4 linked regions of the Azospira inquinata genome follow. The protein of the gene in region 1 interacts with the protein of each later gene in a pairwise test. Links are inferred from orthologs where the notes say so. Each region holds a gene or a part of one and is shown in the gene's direction. Other genes may lie near its edges. The genes, in order: holA, dnaE, Azoinq_RS14565 and dnaQ.

Region 1 (3,628 bases):
TGTTCATCATGTTCGCCGCCCCCCCCGACCAGTCCCTGGAATGGTCCGACGCCGGGGTGGAAGGGGCCCACCGCTTCCTCAAACGGCTCTGGAAGCTGGTCTATGAACACACTCTGGAAGGCCCGGTGGAAGCTTGGAACGGGGAACAGCCGGCGGAAGACCTGGCCACGCCATTGAAGGATTTCCGCCGCCACCTGCACCAAACCATTGCCAAGGTGACGGACGACTTCGGCCGCCGCAAGCAGTTCAACACCGCCATCGCCGCCGTGATGGAACTGCTCAACGCCTACGCCAAGCTGGACAGCGACTCGGACGCCGCCCGGGCGGTGAAACAGGAAGCCCTGGAAGCCGCCGTGCTCATGCTCTACCCCATCGTGCCCCACATCGGCCAGGCCCTTTACGGGGAACTCCGTCCCGGCGCCGACGCGGGCCGTCAGGCCTTCCCCAAAGCCGATCCCGCCGCCCTGGTGCAGGACGAGGTGGAACTGATGGTGCAGGTGAACGGCAAGCTGCGGGGCCGCATTACCGTGGCCGCCACCGCCGACAAGGGGGCCGTGGAAGCGGCTGCTCTGGCCTCGGAAAGCGCCCAGAAGTACATGGAAGGCAAGGCCCCCAAGAAGGTGGTGGTGGTGCCCGGCCGTCTGGTCAATATCGTTGTTTAAGCCCCGAGGAGAGCGTCCGTGCGCCGCCTGATCCTGCCCTGTCTGGCCCTGCTGGCCGGCGTCCTGATGCTCTTCGCCGCCGGTTGCGGCTTCCAGCTCAAGGCGCCCCCGGCCCTGCCCTTCCACACCATGAAAATCGATCTGCCGGAAAACTCGGACGTGGGTATCTACCTGCGCCGGGCCATCCGCACCAGCAGCACCACCCAGCTGGTAGATAAGGCGGAGGACGCGGAAGCCATCTTCGTCCAGACCAGCTACCTGCAACAGCGGGATGTGCTGTCCTATAGCGGCGGCGGCAAGATTCAGGAATACCAGCTGCGGATTCTCATCGCCTATCGCATCACCGACCCCAAGGGTCGGGACCTAACCCCGCCGGTGAACCTCACCCTGCACCGGGACATGACCTACGGGGATAGCGAAATTCTCTCCAAGGAGCAGGAAGAAACCATGCTCTGGAAGGACATGCAGCAGGATGCGGCCCAGCAGATCATGCGCCGTCTGGCCGCCATCAAGCCCCTCAATCCGGACGACGAGGACGAGTAGTGGCCCAGCTCAAGGCTGAGCAACTGACGGCCCAGCTGGAGCGGGGCCTGGCCCCCCTCTACACCCTGTACGGGGACGAGCCCCTGCTGGTCATCGAGGCCGGGGACGCCATCCGGGCCGCTGCCCGGCACCAGGGGTTCAGCGAACGGGAGGTGCTGGTAGCCGGCCCGGGCTTTAACTGGAATCAGCTGGCCCAAGCCTGCGGCAACCTTTCCCTGTTCGGGGAACGGAAACTCATCGACCTGCGCATTCCCACGGGCAAGCCCGGGCGGGAAGGAGGCCAGGCCCTCCAGGAATTCGCCCAGCGCCTAAGCCCGGACATCCTGGTACTCATTACCCTGCCCGAGCTTTCCTGGCAGGAAGAAAAATCCGCCTGGTTCACCGCCCTGACCCAGGCCGGCACCCTGGTCAAACTCAATGCCCCGCCCCTGGCCGAGCTGCCCGCCTGGATCGCCGGGCGCCTGCAACGCCAGGGCCAGAGCGGGGACCGGGACGCCCTCCAGTTCATCGCCGAACGGGTGGAAGGCAATCTCCTGGCCGCCCACCAGGAAATCCAGAAAATTGGCCTGCTCTATCCCCCCGGCCCCTTGAGCCTGGAACAGGTGCGAGAAGCGGTGCTCAACGTGGCCCGCTACGACATCGACGATTTACGCGCCGCCCTCCTGGCCGGGGACATGGGCCGTCTGTGCCGCACCCTGGACGGCCTGCGCCAGGAGGGGGAAGCCCCGCCCCTGGTGCTGTGGGCCCTCACCGAGGAACTGCGGGCCCTCGCCGCCATCAAGACCGGTCTAGTGGCTGGGCGCCCTTTGGATTTGCTGTGCAAGGAACAGCGGGTCTGGGGCCCCCGCCAGGCGGCCATGAAGCGGGCCCTGCAACGCCTGGATCTGCACCGGCTGGTGCGGGGACTGGCCCAGGCCGCCCGTATCGACCGCTGCATCAAGGGTCTGGAGCCGGGCAATGTGTGGGAAGCCTTCCTGCGCCTGGGCCTATCCCTGAGCGTCTAAGCCCAGGGGCTCGGTAAACGGCAAAAGCCCGGGCAACCGGGCTTTTTTCTTAGCTTCTGGCTGGGGCCAGGGAGAATGCTAAGGGTCAGACCCTGGGGCTCCCGCCGGCCATCCGGGGCGGAAACCGTTGCCGCCCACCTGTTTGCCGGGCTCCCCCGGCCACCACCGTTCCCGTTATCAAGACAACTCAGGCGGCTTTTTCCCCACCGGCAGGGGGAACATCGTCCGCTGCCGGTGCCTCCCCATCGGCCTCTTCCCCCTCCAGGTGTTCCCAGGCGCAATCCACATCATGGCCCTTGGGACGCAGGGCGGGCAAGGGGGTTTCCCGGACCAGACACTCGCCTTTGCAGTTGTCGTCCACCACCACCACGCCCACCTCGGCATCCACCTTCCGGTCCCCGTCCCAGTAGCTGCATGTGGCGCATACCTGGATTTCATTGGGGAGAATTAACTTGCGACTCATCGGGAACTCCTACGAAGTGCGGTCTCTGTGAGGGACTCTGACAGCAGCTTGGGGCGAAAGTTTAGTCTATATCCGCACTTTCAGTAAGGACATGGGGGGTTGGGGCCTCGGGGACCGCTATAATGGGCCCTTCCCCTGGACGCCGAAACATCATGGATATCAAGGACTACATGCACTCCCTGGGCCGCCAGGCCCGCGCCGCTTCCCGGCTCATGGCCAAGGCCGACACCAACGCCAAAAACCAGGCCCTGAAAGCTATCGCCAGCGCTATTCGGCGGGAAGAAGCCGCCCTCCTGGCCGCCAACGGGGAAGACCTGGCTGCCGCCCGGGCTGCCGGACTGGCCAGCGCCATGCTGGACCGGCTCACCCTGACCCCGAAAACCGTGGCCACCATGGCCGCTGGTCTGGAACAGATCGCCGCCCTGCCCGACCCCATTGGGGAAATGACCGATCTGCGTTTCCGCCCCTCGGGCATCCAGGTGGGCCACATGCGGGTGCCCCTGGGAGTCATCGGCATCATTTACGAAGCCCGGCCCAATGTGACCGTGGATGCGGCGGGGCTGTGCATCAAGTCCGGCAACGCTTCTATCCTCCGGGGCGGCTCGGAAGCCATTCGCAGCAACCGGGCCCTGGCGGCCCTGGTCCAGGAAGGGTTGGAAGCCGCCGGTCTGCCCGCCGAGGCGGTCCAGGTGGTGGAAACCACGGATCGGGCCGCCGTGGGGGAACTCATCACCATGCGGGAATTCGTGGACGTCATCGTGCCCCGGGGGGGCAAGGGCCTCATCGCCCGGCTCCTGGCCGAATCCCGGGTGCCCATGATTCAGCATCTGGACGGCAACTGCCACGTTTATGTGGATGAGGGGGCCGATCCGGCCAAGGCCCTGAAAATCGTGGAAAACGCCAAGACCCAGCGCTACGGCACCTGCAATACGGCGGAAACCCTGCTGGTGGCCCGC
Region 2 (4,682 bases), 900 kb from region 1 along the record:
GCGGGAAGCCGGGCCCATGAAACACGGCAGCACCATCATCGCCTTCGTGGAAGACCCGGATGGCTATAAAATCGAACTGATCCAAGAGCGGACCTGACAGGCGGAGCCCCGCCCCGGCCGGAGAACAGCATGAGCAAGCGTATTTTGGTGGTGGACGACAGCCGGGTGAGCCGGATGATGGTCAAGGCCCTGGTCCAGGACAAGCACGGGGACTGGGTGGTGGATGAGGCGGCCAACGGGGACGAGGCCCGGGCCAAGGTGAGCGAGGCGGCCTACGACCTGGTGACCCTGGATTTCAACATGCCCGGCATGGACGGCCTGACCCTGGCGGCCAAGCTCCGCCTGGCGGGCTGTATGGCGCCCCTGGCCCTGATGACCGCCAATGTGCAGGACGCCATTCGGGATAAATCCCAGGCCATGGGCGTCCATTTCATCAAAAAGCCCGTGACCCCCGCCACCGTGGCGGAAGTCATGGCCCTCATCGGCGGCTGAAAACCGGCCCGGAAGGGCCGTCTTTTGGACCTGTAGATTTCCTTCCGGTGGAGAGGGCCGCATGACGGTCTTCTCCCGGCAGCCTCCCCTGGCCTTAAAGCCCCAGGCCCCGATGCCGGGGCCGATTGTTTTCTTCCAGTAACCACGCCCCTTTCCGGGGCGTTTTTGTCTTCTCCTGTGCCTCCCTTGCCCCGCCGCCGCCCATGCGCCGGGGGGGCGGCCGGGGTAAAATCCGCCCATGACCGATCCCCGCTTTATCCACCTCCGTCTCCACAGCGAGTTTTCCATCACCGAAGGCATCGTCCGTCTGGACGCGGCCATCGAGCGGGCGGAAACGGACGGCATGCCGGCCTTCGCCCTCACCGATCTGGCCGCCGGTTTCGGCCTGGTGAAGTTCTACCGGGCGGCCCGGCCCCACGGCATTAAGCCTATTTTCGGCAGCGACCTGTGGCTGGCCAACGAGGCGGACCCCACCAATCCCTATCGGCTGCTCTTGCTGGTGGGGGACCAGGATGGTTACCTGCGCCTCTGCGAGCTGCTCTCCAAGGCCTATCTGGTGCCGGACCGGCCGGAGCGGGCGGAAATCCGCCGGGCCTGGCTGGACGAGCTGGGCTGCGGCGGCCTCATCGCCCTGTCCGGCGCCGACCACGGGGACATCGGGGAAGCCCTGCGCAACGGCAAGCCCGCCTTGGCGGCGGAGCGGGCCCGGGAATGGGCCCGGCGTTTCCCCGACAGTTTCTACCTGGAGGTGCAGCGCTACGGCCAGCCCCAGCAGGAAGCCATGGTGCGGGATACGGTGGCCCTGGCGGCGGAGCTGGACCTGCCCCTGGTGGCCACCCACCCTATCCAGTTCATGGATCGGGAAGACTTCAAGGCCCACGAGGCCCGGGTCTGTATTGCCCAGGGCTATGTGCTGGGGGATCGGCGCCGGCCCCGGAATTTCACCGAGGAACAGTATTTCAAGACCCAGGGGGAAATGGCGGAACTCTTCGCCGACCTGCCCGAGGCCCTGGAAAACACGGTGGAAATCGCCAAGCGCTGCAATGTGAATCTGGTGCTGGGCAAAAACTTCCTGCCCCAGTTCCCCACGCCGGATGGGGTGAGCCTGGACGATTACCTGGCCAAGACCGCCCGGGACGGCCTGGAAGTGCGCCTGGCCCAGCTTTACCCGGACCCGGAGGAGCGCCTGGCCCGGCGCCCCGAGTACGATGCCCGCCTGGAACGGGAAATCAACACGGTGATCCAGATGGGGTTCCCGGGCTACTTCCTCATCGTGGCGGACTTTATTAACTGGGGCAAAAACAATGGGGTGCCCGTGGGCCCGGGCCGGGGCTCCGGGGCCGGCTCCCTGGTGGCCTACAGCATCGGCATTACGGACCTGGACCCCCTGCGCTACGCCCTGTTGTTCGAACGCTTCCTGAACCCGGAACGGGTGTCCATGCCTGACTTTGACGTGGACTTCTGCCAGGACAACCGGGGCCGGGTGATCGACTACGTGCGCCACCGTTACGGCCTGGACGCCGTGTCCCAGATCGCCACCTTCGGCACCATGTCCTCCAAGGCGGTGATCCGGGACGTGGGCCGGGTGCTGGACCTGCCCTACAGCCTCTGCGACTCCCTCTCCAAGCTCATTCCGGTGGAGCAGAACAAGCCCCTGTCCCTCACCAAGGCCATTGAAGCCGAGCCCCAGCTCAAGGAAAAAATCGACTCGGAAGAGGAAATCAAAGAACTCTTCGAGCTGGCCATGAAGCTGGAGGACACCACCCGGAACATCGGCATGCACGCCGGGGGCGTGGTGATCGCCCCGGGCAAGCTCACCGAATACAGCCCCCTCTACTGCCAGCTGGGTTCAGATTCCGTGGTAACCCAGTACGACAAGGACGACGTGGAAAAAGTCGGCCTGGTGAAGTTCGACTTTCTCGGGCTGCGCAACCTGACCATCATCAAGCTGGCGGTGGATTACGTGGAGCGGCTCACCGGGAGCTGCCCCGATCTGCTGGCTCTGGGCTACGAGGACCAGGCGGCCTACCAGATTCTCAAGGATGCCAACACCACCGCCATCTTCCAGGTGGAATCGGAGGGCATGAAAAAGCTGCTGAAAAAGCTGCAGCCGGACCGCTTCGAAGACATCATCGCTGTGCTGGCCCTCTACCGGCCGGGCCCCTTGGGTTCCGGGATGGTGGATGACTTTATTCTGCGGAAAAAGGGCCAGCAGAAAATCGACTATTTCCACGAAGACTTGAAAGCCGCCCTGGAGCCCACCTACGGGGTGATCGTGTACCAGGAACAGGTGATGCAGATCGCCCAGATCATCGGCGGCTACACCCTGGGGGGCGCCGACTTGCTGCGCCGGGCCATGGGGAAGAAAAAAGTCGAGGAAATGGCCAAGCACCGGGACATCATGCGGGAGGGCGCACGCAAGAAAGGCTACGATGAAAATCTGGCCATGCAGCTCTTCGACTTGATGGAGAAGTTTGCCGAATACGGCTTCAACAAGTCCCACACCGCCGCCTATGCGGTGGTCACCTACCAGACCGCCTGGCTCAAGGCCCACCATTGCGCCGCCTTCATGGCCGCCACCATGTCCGTGGACATGGACAACACGGATTCGGTGAAAATTTTCGTGGAGGACACCCTGAAAAACGGGGTGACCATCCTGGGGCCGGACGTGAATGCCTCGGATTACCGCTTTGTCCCGGTGGATCCCAAGACCATCCGCTATGGCCTGGGCGGGGTCAAAGGCACGGGCCAGCAGGCGGTGGAATGCATTCTGGCCGCCCGGGAAGCGGACGGCCCCTTCAAGGACCTGTTCGATTTCTGCCGCCGGGTGGATAAGCGCATGGTGAACCGGCGCACGGTGGAAGCCCTGATCCGGGCCGGTTCCTTCGATTCCCTGGACCCGGACCGGCACAAGATGCTGGCCTCCGTGGGCATCGCCCTGGAAGCGGCAGAACAGGTCCAGCGGGACGCCCTCCAGGCGGGTCTCTTTGATGCCGGTCCCGCCTCCGTGGAAACGGCGGTGGATTTCGTCAGCGTGCCCCCCTGGGATGAGCGGGAACGGCTCATGCAGGAAAAGCAGGCCCTGGGCTTTTTCTTCTCCGGCCACCCCTTTGACGCGGTGAAGGGAGAAGTGTCCCGCTTCGTGCGCCGCAACCTGTCCCAGCTGGAACCCCAGAAGGATTTTCAGCTCCTGGCCGGGCTGGTCACCGGGGTGCGCACCAAAATTACCCAGCGGGGCAAAATGGCCTTCATCCAGCTGGACGACGGCAGCGATATGAAGGAAGTGTCCGTCTTCAGCGAAACCTTCGACGCCAACCGGCAGCGCCTCAAGGAAGACGAGGTGCTGGTGGTGGAAGGCAAGGTGCAGAAGGACGACTTTTCCGGCGGCCTGCGCATTGTGGCGGAAAACATTTACACCCTGGCCGAAGCCCGGGGCCGTTTCGCCCGCCAGCTGCGCCTGGCCATGAACGGCAACGGGGATGCCCGCAAACTGCAAAACCTGATCGCCCCCTATGTGAGCCCGGAAGGCTGCCCCATCCGCATTGCCTACACCAACCCGGTGGCGTCCTGCGAACTGCTCCTGGGGGAAAAGGCCCGGGTGCGCCCCGACGAGGAATTGCTCAAAAGCCTGCGGGACTGGCTGACGCCAGAAGCCGTGGATTTGCAATATCAATAGGGGGCGCGCCCCGGCCCCCGCCAAGGAATCTACCCATGTTCCCCTCCCACCCCATTGCCGCCGCCCCCCTGGGGGCCGGTGCCCTGGCCCTGCTTCTGGGCCTGGGCGGCTGCCATGTCCATGTGACCCAGGACAATTACGCCCGCTTGAAAGTGGGCCAGACCTACGATCAGGTGGTGGCGGTGCTGGGCAGCCCGGACCGCTGCGATGACTCCCTGGTGGAACAGCATTGTTCCTGGGGCAGTGTGGAAAGGCGCATCACCATTGTTTTCCTGGACGGCAAGGCGGTGCAGCTCAACGCCCAGGGCTTGCATAAGTAATCCGGGGCGCCGGGGGCGGTCTCCCACCGGGGCCGGGCCGCGGGCCCCCGTCTTGCCTTAATCCCGCTCCGGTGTTGGTTTCCCGCCCCTGCCATGCTTCTGGGCCTGGGGTGTTTGTTTCCCCTGGTGGCCCCACCGGCTCTCCCTTCGTTCCTTTGGAATCCCCATGACCGCTCCCACCCTCATCGACCAGG
Region 3 (3,530 bases), 1.2 Mb from region 1 along the record:
TTAACCTGGAGCGCATTCTGGCGGTGTTGCAGGAGGCCCGGCCCCAGGTGGCGGTGATCGATTCCATCCAGACCCTGTGGTCCGAGCAGCTCACTTCCGCTCCCGGCTCCGTGGCCCAGGTGCGGGAATGCTCGGCCCAGCTCACCCGGCTGGCCAAGCAGAGCGGCATTACGGTGATTCTGGTGGGCCATGTGACCAAGGACGGGGCCCTGGCCGGTCCCCGGGTGCTGGAGCACATTGTGGATACGGTGCTCTATTTCGAGGGGGATACCCATTCCAGCTTCCGCCTTATCCGGGCCTTCAAGAACCGCTTTGGGGCGGTGAATGAGCTGGGGGTGTTCGCCATGACCGACAAGGGGCTGAAGGGGGTGAATAACCCCTCCGCCCTGTTCCTCTCCCAGCATGCCCAGGATGTGCCCGGCTCCTGTGTCATGGTGACCCAGGAGGGCACCCGGCCCCTGCTGGTAGAAATCCAGGCCCTGGTGGATGGGGCCATGGGGGGCAATCCCCGGCGCCTCACCGTGGGCCTGGAGCAGAACCGGCTGGCCATGCTCCTGGCCGTGCTGCACCGTCATGCGGGCATCGGCTGCTACGACCAGGATGTGTTCGTCAATGCGGTGGGGGGGGTGAAAATTTCCGAACCGGCGGCGGACCTGGCGGTGCTGCTGGCCGTGGTGTCCTCCCTGCGCAACCGGCCCCTGGCGCCCAAGCTGGTGGTCTTTGGGGAAGTGGGCCTCACCGGGGAAATCCGTCCCGCCCCCCGGGGCCAGGAACGGCTGCGGGAAGCGGCCAAACTGGGCTTCACCCGGGCTCTGGTGCCCGCCGCCAATCTGCCCCGCCAGCCCCTGGAAGGCATGGAGGTCCAGGGCGTGGCCCGGCTGGAAGAGGCGTTACAACTGGCCTTTGGGGACTGACGGAGCGGGAAAGGGTGGGGTAGGGTCTGGCAGGGCTGGGGCCGGAAGAAAGTAGGGCCAAAGGTAGGTAGGGGGGCGCTGGGGATTCTTGTTAATTCCCGTTTCCAGAGGCCCCGTGGCCTGGGCGCTGGGCTTGGGGGGCTGCCCCGCCGCCAGAATCCGCCCCCTGGCGATTTCAACCCAACCCAACCCAACCCAACCCAACCCAACCCAACCCAACCCAACCCAACCCAACCCAACCCCTCTCCCCCTGATCCCGCCCTTCCGCTAGCATAGCTTCCTGATTTTCATCTCTCCCGGCAGGCCCTCCGGTGTTTCGTCCGGTGTCGGCCCCCGGATTTTTCTGGAGTGTCTTGCCCATGCATCCGGATACCGATCTCCGCCCCCTGTTCAGCGCCCGTTACGGCCAGCCCACCGCGTTTCCTCTGCCGGACACCAATGAGGTGTTGCACAGCCTGCTGGAACACCGCTCCGTGCGGGCTTTCCGGCCCGATCCCCTGGCGCCGGGCCTCCTGGAAACCCTGGTGGCGGCGGCCCAATCCGCCTCCTCCTCTTCCAATCTCCAGGTGTGGAGCCTGGTGGCGGTCCAGGACCCGGCCCGCAAGGCCCGGCTGGCCGAGTATTGCGGCAACCAGGCCCATGTGGCGGCCTGTCCCCTGTTCCTGGCCTGGCTGGCGGACCTGTCCCGTCTGGAACGGGTGGCCCGGCGCTTGGACCAGCCCAGCGCCGCCCTGGATACCCTGGAAATGGGCCTGGTGGGGGTGATCGACGCGGCCCTGGCGGCCCAGAACGCGGTGGTGGCCGCCGAATCCCTGGGCCTGGGCACGGTCTATATCGGCGGCCTGCGCAACCGGGTGCCCGAGGTGGCCCGGGAGCTGGAACTGCCGCCCCATGTTTTTCCCGTCTTCGGCCTGTGCGTTGGCTATCCGGATTCGGCCAAGCTGCCCCGGGTCAAGCCCCGTCTGCCCCAGACCACGGTACTGCATCGGGAACGCTATCGGGTGGATGAGGCCGGGGAGGCGGCGGCCATCGCCGATTACGACCACACCATGAGCGCCTTTTACCGGGGAGCGGGTATCCGGGCGGAAGGCTGGACGCCCCATTCGGCCAACCGGGTGAAGGGGCCGGAAAGCCTTTCGGGGCGGGACAAACTGGCCGACTTTTTCAGGGGACAGGGCTTCCCTCTGAAATAGCCGGGGAGGCCCTGGCGATTCCCTATCCCCGGTGAAGGCCGTCCCGGGCGCCCCTCCCGGGCCTTGCCCCGGACCGCCAGGTGGCATAAGGTTTTGCCTTAATGCTGAATGGAAGTTGGCGGTGGGCTTGATCCTCCCCGGGCCGTGGACTGAAAAGCCCGTGGTTTCTAGCTGGGGCGGGGGTAAAAACCTAGATCCAGGGAATACGCCCCTCTCCGGGCGGTTTTTGGGGGAGGGAGGTGGCCCACTGCTCCGGGGTCCCCGGCAGCGCTGGACCGCCGTCCTGCCCCCACCCCCATACTAAAGCCGACTCCGACTCCGACTCCGACTCCGACTCCGACTCCGACTCCGACTCCGACTCCGACTCCGACTCCGACTCCGACTCCGACTCCGACTCCGACTCCGACTCCGACTCCGACTCCGACTCCGACTCCGACTCCGGCCTCGCCCCCTTTTGCCGAAAGCCCTGCCCATGACCCCCTCCCTTTCCTTCTGGCGCCTGGTCTGGCGTTTGCTGCGCCGGGACTGGCGGGCCGGGGAGCTGGGTCTGCTGGCGGCTTCCCTGGTGGTGGCGGTGGCCAGCCTGTGTTCCGTGGCCTTTTTTACCGACCGGGTACAGCGGGCCCTGGAACTGGAATCCCACCAGCTGCTGGGGGCGGACCTGCTGCTCACGGCGGATCATCCCTGGGCCCCCCGTTTTGCCGCGGAGGCGGCCCGGCGGGGCTTAATCCAGGCCCGCAGCGCCACCTTCCCCAGTATGTTGATGGGCCAGGGCGACCGGCCCCAGCTGGCGGAAATCAAGGCGGTCAGTCCGGCCTATCCCCTGCGGGGGCGGCTGCGCCTGGCCCCGGCCCCCGGTGCGCCGGACCGGGAGACCCGGGCCATTCCTGCTCCCGGCCAAATCTGGCTGGAGGAACGGCTGGCCCGGGAATTTCCCCCGGGCTCCCGGGTCCAGGTGGGGCAGAGCCAGTTGGGGGTGGCCGGGGTGCTCACCCAGGAACCGGATCGGGGGGTGAGCCTCTTCAGCGTTGCTCCCCGGCTGCTGATGAATGAGGGGGATTTGCCCGCCACCGGCCTGATCCAGCCCGGCAGCCGAGTGCAGTACCGGCTCCTGCTGGCTGGGCCGCCGGGGCCCATCGCCGCCTACCGGGCCTGGGCCTTGCCCCGGCTGGGCCGGGGGGAACACCTGGAAGACGGGGGCAATGCCCGGCCGGAAATGCGCAACGCCCTGGACCGGGCCCGCCAGTTTCTCGGGCTAGCCTCCCTGCTGGCAGTGATACTGGCGGCCGCCGGGGTGGCCCTGGCCGCCCGCCGCTATCTGCAACGCCATCTGGATGCCTGCGCCGTCATGCGCTGCCTGGGGGCCACCCAGGGACGACTCCTGGGCCTCTTCCTCGGCCAGTTCCTGCTCCTGGGCCTGGGG
Region 4 (3,606 bases), 1.8 Mb from region 1 along the record:
CAGATGGCCCCGGGTATGGCCGGACACGGCCCAGACCTGGAAATCCGCCCCCAAGAGGGTAAGACGTTCCTGGCCCCCTAAAGGATGATCCACCGTCGTGATAGACTCGGCCTCCGGCCCGAAAACAGGGCAGGGAAAACGGCTCACCAGGGCCGCCACACCGCCCACATGGTCGCCGTGGTGGTGGGTGAGCAGAATCCCCTCCAGGGTCAGCTTGCGGGCTTCCAGGGCGGCCAGGACCGGTCCCTCTTCCCCCGGGTCCACCACCACCGCCCGATCGCCCCGAACCAGGAGCCAGATATAGTTGTCCTCAAAGGCGGGAAGGGGAAAAATTGCGATTTCCCCGACCCGCAGGCCGGCTGGCATCGCAGGGATGGGGGATGGGGACGGCAGGGGATCGGTCATGGCAACTCCGTAAGGCAGGGGCCCCGGCGGCCCCAACCGGGCCCAGGGGACGGGGCGTCCATTTTAGGTATTTTTTAGCAGAGGGGCGAAAGCTTTAGGCATGTCTATTCCCGGATTCCAACACTGGCAGCATACCCCCCAGGGCCGCTACGTCCTGAGCTGGGAACAGGAGCGGGTGGATAGCCTGGTGGCCGATGTTTTCGGCTTCCACGCCCTCCAGCTGGGCTTGCCGGACGTGGATTTTCTCCGGGAAAACCGCATTCCCCTGCGCTGCAAGGCGGATGACGAAGGGGCGGTGCAGACCCTCTGTGACCTGCACCAGCTGCCCTTCGCCAATGCCAGCGTGGATCTGGTGATCCTGCCCCACGCCCTGGAATTCTGGGACGATCCCCACCAGATCCTGCGGGAGGTGGAGCGCATCCTTATTCCCGAGGGCCAGGTCATCATCACCGGCTTCAATCCCCTGTCTCTGTGGGGCCTGCGCCGCTGGCTGCCCCGTCCCACCAATCCAGAGGCCGCCTTCCCCTGGGAAGGCCACTATCTTTCCGTGCTGCGCCTCAAGGACTGGCTGGCCCTCCTGGGCTTTGAAGTGGACCGGGGCAACTTCGGCTGCTATGCCCCCCCTTTCACCCAGGACAAATGGTTCCACCGCTGCCGTTTTATGGAACTGGCGGGGGACCGGTGGTGGGGCTTTGCCGGTGGGGTTTATCTGCTCCGGGCCGTCAAGCGGGTGCCGGGGATGCGCCTCATCCTGCCGGCCTGGCGCAACGCCCGGAAACGGGCCAAAGCCAAGGCCCTGGCCCCCATCGCCCAGAATTCCACCCATAAAAACATCTGACTGACACCACAAGACCTACCACACACGCTATGGAACAAACTTTGGTTGAGATTTACGCCGACGGCGCCTGCCGCGGCAATCCGGGCCCGGGGGGCTGGGGCTCCCTGCTGCTGGCCCAGGGCAAGGAAAAAGAACTGTGGGGCGGCGAGGCCAACACCACCAACAACCGGATGGAACTCACCGCCGTGATCCGGGCCCTGGAGGCCCTCAAGCGGCCCACCGCCCTGCGCATCTACACCGACTCCAAGTACGTGCAACAGGGCATCAGCGCCTGGATTCACAACTGGAAGCGCAACGGCTGGCGCACCGCGGACAAAAAGCCGGTGAAAAACGCCGAGCTGTGGCAGGAACTGGATACCCTAGCCCGGCAACACCAGATCGAATGGGTCTGGGTCAAGGGTCACGCCGGCAACCCGGGCAATGAACGGGTGGACGCCCTGGCCAACCGGGGCATTGACGAATTGGGCCGGGCCTAGGCCCCTTCAGGACAGTACCTATGCGGCAGATATTTCTCGATACGGAAACCACCGGTCTGGAACACCGGCAGGGGCACCGGCTGATTGAAGTGGCCGGGGTGGAAATGATCGACCGGCACCTCACCAACCACCACTTTCACAAATACGTGAATCCCCAGCGGGAGGTGGATGAAGGGGCCCTGGCGGTGCACGGCATCGGCAACGACTTTCTCGCGGACAAGCCCCTCTTCCAGGCCATTGCGGAGGATTTCCTGGAATACATCCGGGACGCGGAACTGGTCATCCACAACGCCCCCTTTGACGTGGGCTTTCTCAACATGGAGCTGGGGCGGATCAATCTGCCCCCCGTGGAAAGCGTCTGCGCCGGGGTGGTGGATACCCTGAAAATGGCCAAGGAGCTCCATCCGGGCAAGAAAAACAACCTGGATGCCCTGTGTGACCGCTATCAGGTGGATAACACCCACCGGACCCTGCACGGGGCCTTGCTGGATGCGGAAATTCTGGCGGAAGTCTATATCGCCATGACCCGGGGCCAGGAAAGCCTGATCATGGATCTGGCCCCCGCTGCCGATCCCCAGGCCGCGGAGCAGGAAGCCCCCATCACCGTCCGCCCCAATAAGCCCCTGCGCATCATCCGGGCTACCCCGGAAGAAATCACCGCCCACGAAGACACCCTGAACAAAATCCGCAAGGAGAGCCGGGGAAGCTGCGTGTGGACGGGGGAAAAGAGCGAATTTCCGCCCCCCAAACACTAGGGGAAGCACAGGGGGAAAGGGCCTCGGGGAAATTCGGCGGTTATCTACCTGAAACGGGCCCCGGGAAATCTGGCGTCCATCCACCGGGACAAAAAAGCGGGAATGGGGCCGGGAGTTTCCCGCTTTTTCAACATCATCCCTTGGCCCGCCCGGGGCGCCACATCCTTCTCTATGCGCCGGAGGCCATCCCCGGCAAGGCTCGCCCCAGGCCTGCCCTAGAACAGGCTGGCCACCACGTCCCGATCCCGTTCCGCCAGGCTTTCCAGGCCGTGCAGGGCTTCCTTGGAAGCCCCCAGGGACTGGGCATGGGCAATGAACGTCTCCAGAGCCTTAGCCAGGGGATAGTCGCAGAAACTCCAATCCCGGTTAAATTCCACCACCGTCATACGCTGCACGGCAAGCTTGCCCCCCCGCATGGGCACCAGGGCCACCTTGTGCCCGTCGTGGCGAATGACAACAGCCATGGTGCGATTGCGATTGGTGACGATCAAGGCACTTCCCTTTCCAGGACATCAAGACTTACAGGAAATCCGCCGCCTTTCAGCGGGGATGAGGCGCGCATTGTCGCTCAAGGCGTAAAAATGCAAAAGCCGCCCCCCAAAGCCCCACCCGGGTGGGGCCGCCATTCCCGGCGCTAGCTTGGTTCTTGCCGCACCGCGCCCAACCCCGCCCCCGAACCCAAACCCGCTGTCTGCCCCCTTCTCCCCTTTTTTCCTCTCATTCCGAACCACTCCCATTCCCTACCGTCGCCCCGTTGCCAGCCCCAACCCGGGACCGGGCCGAAGATCGCCTGAAAATTCCCCTCCCCCTGAGCCATCCCGCTCCACCCCGGCCTTTTTTCCCCGCTTTTTAGGGCAAACCCAGCCTCGCCGTCTAAAATAGCGCCCTGAATCACTTTTCCCTTCCCTCCAGCATGGCAAAAGCAGAAAACGACAAGGCCGCCCGGGGTCACACCCCGGTGATGCAGCAGTACCTGAAATTCAAAGCCCAACACCCGGACACCCTGCTCTTTTATCGCATGGGGGATTTCTACGAGCTGTTTTTCGAGGATGCGGAAAAGGCGGCCCGCCTGCTGGACATTACCCTCACCACCCGGGGCCAGTCCGCCGGTCAGCCCATCAAAATGGCCGGA

Evidence for each region.
Region 2: the proteins of holA (region 1) and dnaE interact in binary tests that used the Escherichia coli proteins (3 or more experiments, as listed by UniProt). The link is inferred for Azospira inquinata from one-to-one orthologs.
Region 3: the proteins of holA (region 1) and Azoinq_RS14565 interact in binary tests that used the Escherichia coli proteins (3 or more experiments, as listed by UniProt). The link is inferred for Azospira inquinata from one-to-one orthologs.
Region 4: the proteins of holA (region 1) and dnaQ interact in binary tests that used the Escherichia coli proteins (3 or more experiments, as listed by UniProt). The link is inferred for Azospira inquinata from one-to-one orthologs.

Annotation. Positions count from the first base shown.
Region 1 is NZ_CP064782.1:2,003,389-2,007,016, reverse strand. Bases 271-3,206 are described here. They hold holA (DNA polymerase III subunit delta), read left to right. Parts: upstream 271-1,204; coding sequence 1,205-2,209; downstream 2,210-3,206. Other genes in these bases: Azoinq_RS09220 (glutamate-5-semialdehyde dehydrogenase), read left to right, coding at 2,825-3,206; Azoinq_RS09225 (hypothetical protein), read right to left, coding at 2,397-2,672; Azoinq_RS09235 (LPS-assembly lipoprotein LptE), read left to right, coding at 681-1,205; leuS (leucine--tRNA ligase), read left to right, coding at 271-662. Also shown: more of leuS, read left to right, coding at 1-270; more of Azoinq_RS09220, read left to right, coding at 3,207-3,628. UniProt on the Escherichia coli protein: Part of the beta sliding clamp loading complex, which hydrolyzes ATP to load the beta clamp onto primed DNA to form the DNA replication pre-initiation complex.
Region 2 is NZ_CP064782.1:1,101,849-1,106,530, reverse strand. What follows is about bases 379-4,368. They hold dnaE (DNA polymerase III subunit alpha), read left to right. Parts: upstream 379-730; coding sequence 731-4,168; downstream 4,169-4,368. Other genes in these bases: bamE (outer membrane protein assembly factor BamE domain-containing protein), read left to right, coding at 4,204-4,368; Azoinq_RS04980 (response regulator), read left to right, coding at 379-492. In the rest of the region: gloA (lactoylglutathione lyase), read left to right, coding at 1-97; more of Azoinq_RS04980, read left to right, coding at 130-378; more of bamE, read left to right, coding at 4,369-4,488; Azoinq_RS04965 (WbuC family cupin fold metalloprotein), read left to right, coding at 4,655-4,682. UniProt on the Escherichia coli protein: DNA polymerase III is a complex, multichain enzyme responsible for most of the replicative synthesis in bacteria. This DNA polymerase also exhibits 3' to 5' exonuclease activity. The alpha chain is the DNA polymerase catalytic subunit.
Region 3 is NZ_CP064782.1:3,239,411-3,242,940, reverse strand. Bases 353-3,190 are described here. They hold Azoinq_RS14565 (NADPH-dependent oxidoreductase), read left to right. Parts: upstream 353-1,273; coding sequence 1,274-2,107; downstream 2,108-3,190. Other genes in these bases: Azoinq_RS14560 (ABC transporter permease), read left to right, coding at 2,580-3,190; radA (DNA repair protein RadA), read left to right, coding at 353-914. Also shown: more of radA, read left to right, coding at 1-352; more of Azoinq_RS14560, read left to right, coding at 3,191-3,530. UniProt on the Escherichia coli protein: Catalyzes the reduction of nitroaromatic compounds using NADPH. Has a broad electron acceptor specificity. Reduces nitrofurazone by a ping-pong bi-bi mechanism possibly to generate a two-electron transfer product.
Region 4 is NZ_CP064782.1:249,650-253,255, forward strand. What follows is about bases 693-3,606. They hold dnaQ (DNA polymerase III subunit epsilon), read left to right. Parts: upstream 693-1,739; coding sequence 1,740-2,474; downstream 2,475-3,606. Other genes in these bases: Azoinq_RS01110 (class I SAM-dependent methyltransferase), read left to right, coding at 693-1,243; rnhA (ribonuclease HI), read left to right, coding at 1,273-1,719; Azoinq_RS01125 (hypothetical protein), read right to left, coding at 2,690-2,965; mutS (DNA mismatch repair protein MutS), read left to right, coding at 3,388-3,606. In the rest of the region: gloB (hydroxyacylglutathione hydrolase), read right to left, coding at 1-339; more of Azoinq_RS01110, read left to right, coding at 506-692. UniProt on the Escherichia coli protein: DNA polymerase III is a complex, multichain enzyme responsible for most of the replicative synthesis in bacteria. The epsilon subunit contain the editing function and is a proofreading 3'-5' exonuclease.